Regions from separate parts of the Williamsia sp. DF01-3 genome, predicted to be linked through region 2. Evidence: riboswitches for the same ligand, from Rfam matches in the RefSeq annotation. Region 2 holds a riboswitch; each other region holds the start of a gene.
The links. A riboswitch is a leader RNA that binds a small molecule or an ion and turns the genes downstream of it on or off. The one in region 2 is predicted to bind thiamine pyrophosphate.
Positions count from the first base shown of each region.

Region 1: another riboswitch for thiamine pyrophosphate. It lies ahead of thiO (glycine oxidase ThiO); the one in region 2 lies ahead of MVA47_RS19355 (3-oxoacyl-ACP reductase).
Region 3: another riboswitch for thiamine pyrophosphate. It lies ahead of thiC (phosphomethylpyrimidine synthase ThiC); the one in region 2 lies ahead of MVA47_RS19355 (3-oxoacyl-ACP reductase).

Region 1 covers NZ_JALKFS010000005.1:1,138,772-1,142,690, forward strand. Annotated here, with positions in the region: gene MVA47_RS07455 (YafY family protein) at 1-249, opposite strand, end outside; gene MVA47_RS07460 (VOC family protein) at 354-818, shown strand; gene MVA47_RS07465 (2-isopropylmalate synthase) at 856-1,344, opposite strand; gene thiE (thiamine phosphate synthase) at 1,474-2,181, opposite strand; TPP riboswitch at 2,248-2,367, shown strand; gene thiO (glycine oxidase ThiO) at 2,358-3,443, shown strand; gene thiS (sulfur carrier protein ThiS) at 3,428-3,631, shown strand; gene MVA47_RS07485 (thiazole synthase) at 3,663-3,919, shown strand, end outside.
Region 2 covers NZ_JALKFS010000005.1:3,671,299-3,675,217, reverse strand. Annotated here, with positions in the region: gene MVA47_RS19365 (polyadenylate-specific 3'-exoribonuclease AS) at 1-221, shown strand, start outside; gene MVA47_RS19360 (class II 3-deoxy-7-phosphoheptulonate synthase) at 231-1,634, shown strand; gene MVA47_RS19355 (3-oxoacyl-ACP reductase) at 1,659-2,468, opposite strand; TPP riboswitch at 2,451-2,544, opposite strand; gene pknB (Stk1 family PASTA domain-containing Ser/Thr kinase) at 2,603-3,919, opposite strand, start outside.
Region 3 covers NZ_JALKFS010000005.1:1,145,735-1,149,653, forward strand. Annotated here, with positions in the region: gene thiD (bifunctional hydroxymethylpyrimidine kinase/phosphomethylpyrimidine kinase) at 1-275, opposite strand, end outside; gene thiC (phosphomethylpyrimidine synthase ThiC) at 272-1,960, opposite strand; TPP riboswitch at 1,954-2,058, opposite strand; gene MVA47_RS07510 (AMP-binding protein) at 2,089-3,597, opposite strand.

The DNA.
Region 1 (3,919 bases), 2.5 Mb from region 2:
CTGTTCGTCGTCGAACAGCATCGGGGGAACAATCGCGCCGGCGTCAAGCCGATAGCCGCCGTCGCGTCCCTTGGTGGCGCGGATCTCGTAGCCGAGCTCACGCAGCCGGTCCACATCGCGACGCAGGGTGCGCTCGCTGATGTCGAGGCGGTCGGCCAGGAGCCACCCCGGCCAGTCGCGTGGTGCCTGGAGCAGTGACAGCAGCGACAGCAGTCGGCGCGAGGTACTCGTGGCGGGTGTCAGCGGCATGCCTTCGATTCTGCCGGGATAAGCGGACGAACTCTGACCTATGAGGTGCGCACAGTGGGCACCGGACCGGAAAAACCGGTGTCCGAGCCTTACAAGGAGCAGATATGACCTACAACGCAGTCACCCACCTCAACTTCGACGGTGAGGCCCGGGCGGCCCTCGAGTTCTACCGATCGATCTTCGGCGGCGAGATGACCGTCGCGACCTATGGCGACTTCGGTATGCCAATAGATGCCCCTGGAGCCGATCGGGTTGTCTTCGGCCAGATCGTGGGGCAGTCCGGATTCGGCGTGATGGCCTACGACGCGCCCGCACCGGCCGAGCCGTCGCGCGCGGCCGCGCCCACGCCGGTCACCAGGCGCGAGAACGGGATGACCCTCACGAACTCGCCGTTCTTCGTGTCGGTGCGGGGTGAGAGCGTCGATGAGGTCCGTGCCCTGTGGGACGGGCTCGCCGACGGCGCCGACATCGTCGAAGAGTTCGGCCCCGCCCCATGGGCGCCGGCCTTCGGCATGCTCACCGATCGTTTCGGCGTCACATGGATCATCGACGTGGCAGCGCAGTACTGATCTGGCACGGGCCGTCGCCGATCTACCGGTGACCGACTCAGTAGAGCCGGTTGGCCGCCGCGATCAGGCCACTCAGTGCCGACTCCTGACCGGTGCGGCCGTTCCCCATCGCCCAGGTGCGCCGGTCGTCGCGCTCGCACAGCAGGAAAGTGGCCACGCCGCCGGTGAAGTCGTATTGGTGGAGGCTGACGATCTCGACGCCGGCGCCCAAGCGGTACAACATGTCGGTGAGCGCGCTGATCGGTCCGGTCGCGGTCGCCGAGAGCGATCGGATGACGTCGCCGGTGGCGATGGTCGCCCTACAGTGCAGGAGGTCTTGTGGGGCGGCCGACGCGGTCCAGTTGCCGAGCCGAATCGGTCCGGTCGTGGGCGCGTAGGTGTCGGCGAAAGCTGTCCACGTCATGCCGGCGGCCTCGGCCCGCAGCGGCGATGGCAGTGATCTGCCATAGCGGGAGGCAAAAGGATCGGGCGCGGTGGCCTGCGAATGTGGGGAGATCGGTGTATCTGGTGTGGTGAGAGTGTTCATCGACATGGTCTTCCGGAGAAAAGGATGACCAGCAGGTAGCGCTCACGGCCCGCAACGGGGGGCCGGTCGGATCAGACCCCGCTGCGGTGAACTACGAGAATGCGCTTCATGATTCGCCAACCATAGTCCTCAGGATTTTGTTCTTGCAACCAGTTTGTCCTTCAAACGGCGGGCAGCGTTACAGGGATCATCCGATGCAGTGATCGCGCGTACCACCACGATGCGGTCGGCCCCGGCGTCGAGTACCTCCGCGAGTCGCTGTTCGTCGATGCCGCCGATGGCGAACCACGGCCGCGGCGCTGCCAGTTCGGCGGTGGCACGCACGAGGTCGAGACCCGGTGCGAATCGGCCCGGTTTGGTCGGGGTGGGCCAGCAGGGTCCGGTGCAGAAGTAGTCGACCCCGGGCTGCTCGGCAGCGGACGTCGCCTGCCCGACATCATGTGTCGACCGGCCGATCACCACCTCGTCGCCCACGATGCGGCGAGCCAGATCCACCGGCAGGTCGTCCTGCCCCAGGTGCAGCACATCGGCGCCGCTCAACGCTGCGATGTCCGCTCGATCGTTCACGGCCAGCAGCGCGCCGTGGCGTGCGGTCACCTCGGCGAGCGCACCGAGGAGATCGAGTTCTTGCGCGGCTTCGAGTGGTCCGAACTCGCGTTCACCAGCCGACCCCTTGTCTCGCAACTGGATGACGTCCACGCCGCCGGCCAGTGCGGCGTCCGCGAACTCGACGAGATCGCCGCGTTCGCGCCGGGCGTCGGTGCAGAGGTAGAGCTGGGCGGTGGTCAGGCGATCGCGGGCATTCACGATCGCCGAATCTACCTTCTGCCGAACCATGGGCCGGCCTCCTGGCCGACCCGACGGACTGGCCTTCGGGTCGAACCGACGGAGTAGGCTGTCGGTCAGTACACACACGGGTGCCCGAGGGATGCGTCGGGCTGAGATCTGGGTCGCGAACCTGCCCATGACCGTTACACCTGATCCGGGTAATGCCGGCGAAGGAAGAAGGTGGGATGAAGTCTCTCGCAATCGTCGGTGGCGCCGTCATCGGTCTGGCATGTGCGGTCCGCGCCGCCGAATCAGGCTGGCAGGTAACCGTTTACGACCCGGGTCATCTCGAGCCGCAGCGCGGCGGGGGGCAACTGGTGTCCACCGCGGCATCGCGGGTGGCCGCCGGGATGTTGGGCATCGCGGGGGAGAGCCGCACCGGTGACGACGTCTACCTCGCCTTTGCCGAGCAGGCGATGTCGCGCTGGCCCGAGTTCGTCGACCGGCTGGGCGACGACCAGGTGGTCGCTGCCTCCTCGAGCCTGATGGTGGGCGTCGACAGCGCGGACGTCGGTGAGTTGGCCATGGTCGCAGAATGGCTGACCCGACGCGGGCATCCGATAGAACCGTTGACCGGCAGGGAGATCCGTGCACTCGAGCCCGCGGTGTCGGGGCGGGTTCGCAGCGGCTACCTGGCCGCGCGAGAGATGGCGGTGAACAATCGCCGCCTGCTGGCCGTGCTTGCCGACCGCGCGGCAACCTCGGGAGTACGGATCGAGACCACAACAGTGCACGACCTCGCGGAGGTCTCCGCCGACCAGGTGCTGCTCGCCGCAGGTGTCGGGTCGGCCGCGCTCTGGACCGGGCTCCCGGTCTACCCCTCCAAAGGCGAAGTTCTGCGGCTCGGATCCACGCCCGGCGCACTGCCTCCGCCGAAACACGTTGTGCGCGGCCGGGTCAACGGACGGGCGGTGTACGTGGTGCCTCGGCCCGACGGCGTTGTCGTCGGGGCCACCCAGTACGACAGCGGGTTCGACCGGCGTCCCGTGGCCGGTGGGGTGGCGGACCTGCTCACCGACGCCATCGAGCTCATGCCGTCGTTGCGCGAGTACCACCTCCTCAGCGCCGAGGCGGGACTGCGCCCTGCAACACCCGACGGGATGCCACTCATCGGCCGGCTCGACGAGCGGACGATCGCGGCGACGGGTCACGGCCGCAACGGGATCCTGATGTGCCCGCTCACCGCAGATCTGGTGACAGACATCCTCTCCGGCAAGGAGATCGACCAACCGGCAACAGAACCAGGGAGATTCGCATGGCAACCGATGTAAACGTCAACGGCGACGACGTTCGGCTACCCGATGGGGCGACCGTGCTGACGTTGCTCGACCAACTCGACCTCCCCCGTACCGGGGTCGCCGTTGCCGTCGACGGCGTGGTGCATCCACAGTCCCGCTGGGCGCAAGAGCTGGGGCCGTGTGAGCGGATCGAGATCCTCACGGCGGTGCAGGGTGGCTGAACCGCTCACGGCACCTGACGAACTGACTCAGGTGGGTACAGCTGCCGACGAATCCTTGGTGATCGCGGGCCGCGAGTTCACGTCCCGGCTCATCACGGGCACCGGTGGCGCCGCCAACTTGGCGGTTCTCGAAGACGCGCTGGTCGCCTCCGGCACCGAGATGACGACGGTGGCCATGCGCAGGGTCGATGCCGGCGGACGCACCGGAGTTCTGGATCTGTTGCGCCGCTTGCAGATCGAGGTGTTGCCCAACACCGCCGGCTGCCGGACCGCCGCCGAGGCCGTGCT
Region 2 (3,919 bases):
TGCTATGCCAATTGTGGGGACCGATGACCGCCCTGCCCCGGTCGATGCCGAGGTACACCCGAGAGCTGCGCCAACACTGGGAATTGAGCGGCCGTCCCGAACTGCCTCCGGCCCCCGACGACGCCCACGACGCGCTCGCCGACGCCCGGCACAACCTGAACAAGTGGCTGGCCATCGAGGCGTTCCGAGGTGAGGGGCAGCTCGATCGCGCGGGGCATTAGGCTGGGCACGTGGTGAACTGGACCGTAGACGTTCCGATTGAAGAACTGCCCGAACTGCCGCCGCTGCCGGGAGACCTGGCAGAGCGATTTGCGCAGGTGCTGGACAAGCCTGCGCTGCAGCAACCGAGCTGGCCTGAGGACAAGGCCCGTGCGATGCGCACGGTGCTCGAGAGTGTCCCCCCGATCTGCCTGCCGAACGAGGTCGAGCGCCTCAAGGCGCAGCTCGCCGAGGTCGCGCTGGGGCGGGCGTTCCTGCTGCAGGGTGGCGACTGCGCCGAGACCTTCGCCGACAACACCGAACCGCACATCAAGGGCAACATCCGCACCCTGCTGCAGATGGCAGTGGTGCTGACCTACGGCGCCAGCATGCCTGTGGTCAAGGTGGCCCGCATCGCGGGGCAGTACGCCAAGCCGCGCTCATCCGACACCGATGCCCTGGGGCTGCCGTCCTACCGCGGCGACATGGTGAACGGCTTCGTCGCGGAACAGTCCGTCCGCGAGCACGACCCGTCTCGACTGGTCCGGGCGTACGCCAATGCCAGTGCTGCGATGAACATGGTGCGAGCGCTCACCGGCGCAGGTCACGCCGACCTCCACCGCGTGCACGACTGGAACCGGGAGTTCGTGCGCACATCGCCGGCCGGTGCGCGTTACGAGGCGCTCGCCTCGGAGATCGATCGTGGGCTGCGTTTCATGGACGCGTGCGGGGTTCGCGACTCGAACCTGGAATCGGCAGACATCTACGCCTCACACGAGGCTCTCGTGCTCGACTACGAGCGTGCGATGCTGCGGCTGGCCGACGACCCGGAAGACCCCGACAGCGGCAAGAAGGTGCTGTACGACCTGTCCGCGCACTTCTTGTGGATCGGCGACCGGACCCGGCAGCTCGACGGAGCGCACATCGCGTTTGCCGAGCTGATCTCCAACCCGATCGGTCTGAAGATCGGCCCGAGCACCACGCCCGAGCTCGCCGCCGAGTACGTCGAGCGACTCGATCCGCACAACGTGCCCGGCCGTCTCACCCTGGTCGCCCGGATGGGCAACGGCAAGGTTCGTGACCTGCTGCCGCCGATCGTCGCGGCGGTCGAGGCCACCGGCCACAAGGTGATCTGGCAGTGCGATCCGATGCACGGCAACACCCACGAGGCGAGCACCGGCTTCAAGACCCGCCACTTCGACCGCGTGGTCGACGAGGTGCAAGGTTTCTTCGAGGTCCATCACGCACTGGGAACCCATCCCGGTGGCGTGCACATCGAACTCACCGGGGAAGACGTCACCGAGTGTCTCGGTGGCGCGCAAGACATCTCGGACATGGACCTGGCCGGACGATACGAGACCGCGTGTGATCCGCGCCTGAACACCCAGCAGTCATTGGAGCTGGCGTTCCTCGTCGCGGAGATGCTCCGGGGGTAACCGGCGGGCGACGTGGTCGGTGATTCAGTCCTTGACGAAGCCGCCGTCGACCACCAGGTTCTGCCCGGTCACGGCCCGTGCCCACGGTGAGGCGAAGAACAGAACAGCGTCGGCGAACTCGGCGGGAGTGGTGACCCGTCGCAGGGGTGTGCTCTGGGCGATGAGATCGAACACCGCCTCGGGGGTGGCGGCGCTGGCGTCGGTGGTCCGCAACAGGCCACCGGACACCATGTTGACGGTGATCGACTCGGGTCCGAGATCGGCCGACAGTGTCCGCGTCAGTGCGAGTAGTGCAGCCTTGGCCGCGGTGTAGTCGTGGTAGGGCACAACCGGGTTCTGGACGAGGTTGGTCCCGATGGTGACGATGCGGCCGAATCCCGCCTCGCGCATCCCGGGCAGAGCTGCCTGTGTGGTGTGCAGGGCGCCGGCAACACTTCCCCTTAGTTGGGCGTCGAACGCCTGCCATTCGATGGCGTCGACGGTCGGCCGTGCATCGCCGTTGAACGAGAAATCGATCAGCGCGTTGTTGATCACGGTGGTGACCGGAGCTCCGAAATGCGCACGGGCGGTTGCGAGCATGTCCAGCACGGCGTTCCGATCGGTGACATCTGCCTGCACGGCCAGGCATCGGCCGGCCCCCAAATCGTCGGCGAGCGCGTCGGCGGCCGCCTGGCTGCGGTGGAAGTTGATGACCACCCGCGCGCCGTGGAGGGCGAACGCCCGGGTGATGGCGGCGCCGAGTCCACGGGCCCCGCCGGTCACCAGGACGATCTGCTCGGACAGTGGCCGGTGATCGGAATCGTTCTCGGGCGCAACTGAATTCACGATGGACATCCCTCCGCCAGCATTACCTGGTCAGGTACAGCGGGTCTGATCTCAGCCGACGTGTTCGGCACCCCGTGTCACCGGCAATCACATCACACCGGGCCGCTCGGGGGAGACCGGGCGTGCGCGCCCGCCGAACAACGTCAGGGGAACGAGGTGATCTGCACCGTGCTGCCCTGCTTCACCCGGGTGCCGCCACCCGGATTCTGCCCAACCACGAGCGACACACTCGAGCGCGTCAGGCCCCGGCTGTCCACGGAGAGGCCGGCCGCCTCGAGCTTGCTCTTCGCGGTCCCGACCGTGTCGCCGGTGACGTTCGGGACATCGACGCCGTCGGATACGAAGATGCGCACGACCGGGTCACGGGGGTCCACCCTCGCCCCGAAGGCGGGGCTGGCGGTGGTGATGGTGCCCGCTTTCGCATCACCATCGGTGGACGTGCCGCCGTCTTGCGCGATCAGCCCCGCGTCTTGCAGGACCCGCCGCGCCTCGTCGGGGGTCTTGCCGGACAGGTCCGGCACCTTGATCGCGTCGGACACCACGAGTGTGACGGTGCTGCCCGGCTCGGCGAGTGTGCCCGCGCCGGGGTCGGTACCGATCACCTTGCCGCCGTCGACATCCGGACTGAATTCCTTGCGGACGGTGCCGGCCTTGAGTTTCGCCGTCTTGAGCAGCGCGGTGGCGTCGTCCTGATCGCGCCCTGCCACATCGGGCACCGAGATCGGCTCAGGGCCTCTGCTGGTGATGATCTGCACTTCGCTGCCGACCGCGACCGTGGTGCCCGAACTGGGACTGAGTGAGACCACCGAGCCCTTCGGGGCGGTGGCGCTGTACTGCTGGCGTGCAACCACGGGCGTAAGAGTGCGGTCGCGCAGACGTTTCTCGACCACGGCCAGCGGATCACCCGAGGAGAGGTCCGGGACTTTGGGCTGTCCCACCGAATACGACAGATCGACGTCCGAGAATCTGCTGACGCGCGTGCCGGGCGCGGGTTCGACGGCCATCACCTGGTCGACGGGCAGCTCGTTGTCGTAGGTCGGCTTGTCCACCACGTCGAGTCCGGCGTCTTCGATCGCCTCGGTCGCTGCCACGCGGTCCATCCCGTTCAGTTCCGGAACGGTGGTGAATCGACCCGACCCGAGCCACCATCCGGCGACGCCGAGCGTCGCGGCGAGCAGCACCACCACGAGCACCCAGATCAGCGCATTGCGGCGCGACTTGCGCCGGCGTTCCTCGAACTCGGCGGCATGCGACAGCAACATGGGCGAGCCGGGCGGCGGGCCCTGGGCGTAGGCGGGTGGGGGCGTCGGCGGTTGAGGCGGTCCGTGCCCTTCGGGATGCCGGGTGTCCGGTGGAAGAGTCTGCACACGAGTCGGATTACGGACGTCGGGTTGCGCGGCGGCTCTGGCCGGCAACGGGTCGGTGAGGTCCGGGTCGACGGCGGCCCCGGGACGGTGTTG
Region 3 (3,919 bases), 2.5 Mb from region 2:
GTCTTGGCCGCCCCTATCCCGATGTCGGTGATCACCGACCGCATCTGGTCGGCCACCACGGTCGGCGGAATCGGATGGAAACCGCTGACGCCCAGCGAATTCTGAACCGTCACCGCGGCGACGGCAACCGTGGCATGCACTCCGCACAGGGCCATCGTCCGCAGGTCGGCGTTGATGCCTGCGCCGCCGCCGGAGTCGGTGCCGGCGATGGTCATCACTCGAATGGGTGTCTGCCCAAGAGGTACCCGGGGTAGAAGCTGCACGGCGTCGCTCATGGTGTCGAAAGTACGGGACCCACACCGGCCGCGGGCGCTGAACCGGCCTCGGTGAGCGGCAGGTACACGGCCGCACCTTTCTCCACGAACTCGGCCGATTTGGCCGCCATGTCCGCGGCCAGCTTGCGGTCGATGTCGTCCTGGGTCACCAGGTTGTGCTCTTCGGCGTATGCCCGGACATCCGCGGAGATCCGCATCGAGCAGAACTTCGGGCCGCACATCGAACAGAAATGTGCCGTCTTCGCAGGCTCGGCGGGCATCGTCTCGTCGTGGTATTCGACGGCGGTGTCGGGGTCGAGGGCCAGGTTGAACTGGTCGTTCCAGCGGAACTCGAAACGTGCCCGCGAGAGGGCGTCGTCGCGTTCCTGCGCGCGCGGATGAGCCTTGGCCAGATCGGCTGCGTGCGCGGCGATCTTGTAGGTGATCACACCGACCTTCACATCGTCGCGATTGGGAAGTCCCAGATGCTCTTTCGGGGTCACGTAGCAGAGCATCGCAGTACCGGCCTGTGCGATCATCGCCGCGCCGATCGCCGACGTGATGTGGTCGTATGCGGGGGCTATGTCGGTGGCGAGTGGGCCCAGCGTGTAGAACGGCGCCTCCTCGCACAACTCTTCCTCGAGGCGGACGTTCTCGACGATCTTGTGCATGGGGATGTGCCCGGGCCCCTCGATCATCACCTGTACGCCATGCGATTTCGCGATCTTGGTGAGTTCGCCCAGCGTGCGCAGTTCGGCGAACTGGGCGGCGTCGTTGGCGTCGGCGATCGAGCCCGGTCGCAGACCGTCTCCGAGGGAGAACGTGATGTCGTAGCGGGCGAAGATCTCGCACAGCTCTTCGAAATGGGTGTAGAGGAAGGACTCCTCGTGGTGGGCCAGACACCAGGCAGCCATGATGGACCCCCCTCGCGACACGATGCCGGTGACCCGGTTCGCGGCGAGCGGCACGTAGCGCAGCAACACGCCGGCGTGGACCGTCATGTAGTCCACACCCTGTTCGGCCTGCTCGATCACGGTGTCGCGGTAGGCTTCCCACGTCAGCTTGACCGGGTCGCCGTTCACCTTCTCGAGGGCTTGGTAGATCGGCACCGTGCCCACCGGAACCGGCGAGTTGCGCATGATCCACTCGCGGGTGGCGTGGATGTCCTTGCCGGTGGAGAGGTCCATGATGGTGTCAGCACCCCACCGGGTGGCCCAGACCATCTTCTCCACCTCTTCGGCGATCGACGAGCTGACCGCCGAGTTGCCGATGTTCGCGTTGACCTTGACGGTGAACGCCTTGCCGATGATCATCGGCTCGCACTCCGGGTGGCGATGGTTGGCCGGGATGACTGCTCGGCCGATCGCGACCTCGGACCGCACGAACTCCGGATCCATCTGCTCACGTGCGGCGATGAAGCGCATCTCGTCTGTGATCAAACCTGCTCTCGCCCAGGCGAGTTGGGTGCTGGCGCCGTCCACCGGCCCGGGCCGGTTCCAGCTGTCGCGGATCTTGGGCAGACCGACTTCGAGGTCGAACTCGGGATTGTGCTCGGTGTACGGGCCGGAGGTGTCGTACAGGTCGAGGTGTTCACCGTTCGACAGGTGCACCCGCCGCCCGGGTACCCGCAGATGATCGATCTGCTGGTAGGTCTTGGAGCTTCCGCGGATCGGGCCCGTGGTCACAGAATTTACGGCGTCAACCATTTTTTCTCCCTACGCCGGCATTACCCGGTCAGGTTCATCCGGTCGACGGCCGCCTGCCGTCATCTCAGCCCTCGGATCGCGAGAGCCCCCGTGCTTTTCTATTGTCCAAGGGCAGCTTACGCCGCTCGTCAAGTCAGCTGCAGCAGCAATGCGCGTTTGTCGATCTTCCCGACCGCGGTCACCGGCAGACCGGCGACCACCTCGAGCTGGTCGGGCTGCTTGAACGTCGCCAGCCCGCGGTCGGCGAGGAACTGCCGGATGGTCGGGAGATCAGGCGCCGGGCCGTCGGCGACGATGACGGCGCAGATGCGTTCGCCGAGAGAGTCGTCGGGAACCCCGACAACCGCTGCCTGTCGAATGTTGTTGTGGGCGACAAGGTTCTCTTCCACATCGTCGGCCGCGACGTTCTCGCCGCCGCGGACGATGGTGTCCTTGATGCGGCCGGTGACGATGAGATGACCCGAGGCCAGTCTCCGCACACGATCACCGCTGCAGTAGAAGCCGTCGTCGGTGAACGACCGCCGCCCCTGCTCGCCGGCGCGGTAGTAGCCGCGGATGGTGTACGGACCGCGCACCAGCAATTCACCTTCCGTGCCGTCGGGGACTTCATCGCCGTTCTCGTCCACCACCCGCAATTCGTCGTGGTCGCTCATCGGGCGACCCTGGGTGCGGGTGACCGTCTGTTGGTCATCGGTGGACCGGGTGTAACAGATCAGGCCCTCTGCCATCCCGAACACCTGCTGCACCGCGCCGTCGAACGCCGCGTTCGCCGCAATCGCGTCGGATTCGGCGAGCTTGGCCCCGCCCACCTGCAGCAGCCGCAGTGACGAGACGTCGGCGGGTTCCCATTCGGTCGCGGCGGTCCAGACCTGGGCCAACGCGGGTACGAGAGCCACCGCGGTGACCCGGTACTTCTCGATCAGATCGAAGGTGTGGTCAGGAGAGGGGTTGTCGGTGAACACCGCGTGGCCGCCGACGGAGATGATGCCGAGCAACCCTGGGCAGGCCAGCGGGAAGTTGTGCGCGGCGGGAAGCGCCACGAGGTAGGTGTCGGAGGAGGTCCACCCGGCCATCTCGGCGCTGAGTTCGGCGTTGTACCGGTAGTCGTTGTGGGTACGTGGGATCAGTTTGGGCAGACCTGTGGTGCCACCGGACACCAGGAAAAGTGCGGGGCTGTCGGGATCGGGGGTGGGAACAACGTCGAGGCGGCTCGGGTCGCCCTGTGGCGGCGCGGCCTCGGAACCCTTGTCACCGTCGACGAAGACCGCGCGGATGGTGTCGACGCGCCCGCGCAGCTGGTGGGCCAGGTCGCGGTAGTCGTACCCGCCGGCGTGGCCGTGGCAGACATAGGCAACCGCCCCGGCGGTCTGAGTCAGATGGGCGATCTCGTTGATGCGGTGGGCGGGGAGAGTCATCACGGGGACGACACCCGCCCGCAGCAGGCCGAAGAAGTTGACCGCAAAGTCAACCGAGTTCTGGTTCTGCAGCACCACGCGTTCGCCGGGGCGCAACCCGGCCTCGACGAACCCGGCCGCACGCCGGGCCGACGACTCGGCGAGGTCGCGATAGCTCAGCGTGCGGGTGATGTCGGAGACGGCGGGCGCATCCGGTGTGGCATCGGCCTGGTCCCACAACATCCGCCAGAGGGGTGTCTCTCGCCACAGACCCAGTTCCCGGTACCGCGCCGCGGCCGTCGGGGGTGGGGTGTGAAACCGCTCGTGAGGTCGCTGTCGTCGTGCATCACAGACATGGTGGTGATCGTAGACTTGGCCCAGATCGGTTGGTTAGGCTAGCCTCAAGCGCGAGAGTTAGCCCATCCTAAGTCCGCGGTTGCTGGGATCATGGGGGCACGGACGAACTTTCGATCGAGAAGACGCCTGACAGGTCCGTGGGCCACCGGGGTCCACACGTGGTGCGGGTGAGTAGAGGATGCCATGAGCAGCAGAGCATTTGCCGGGG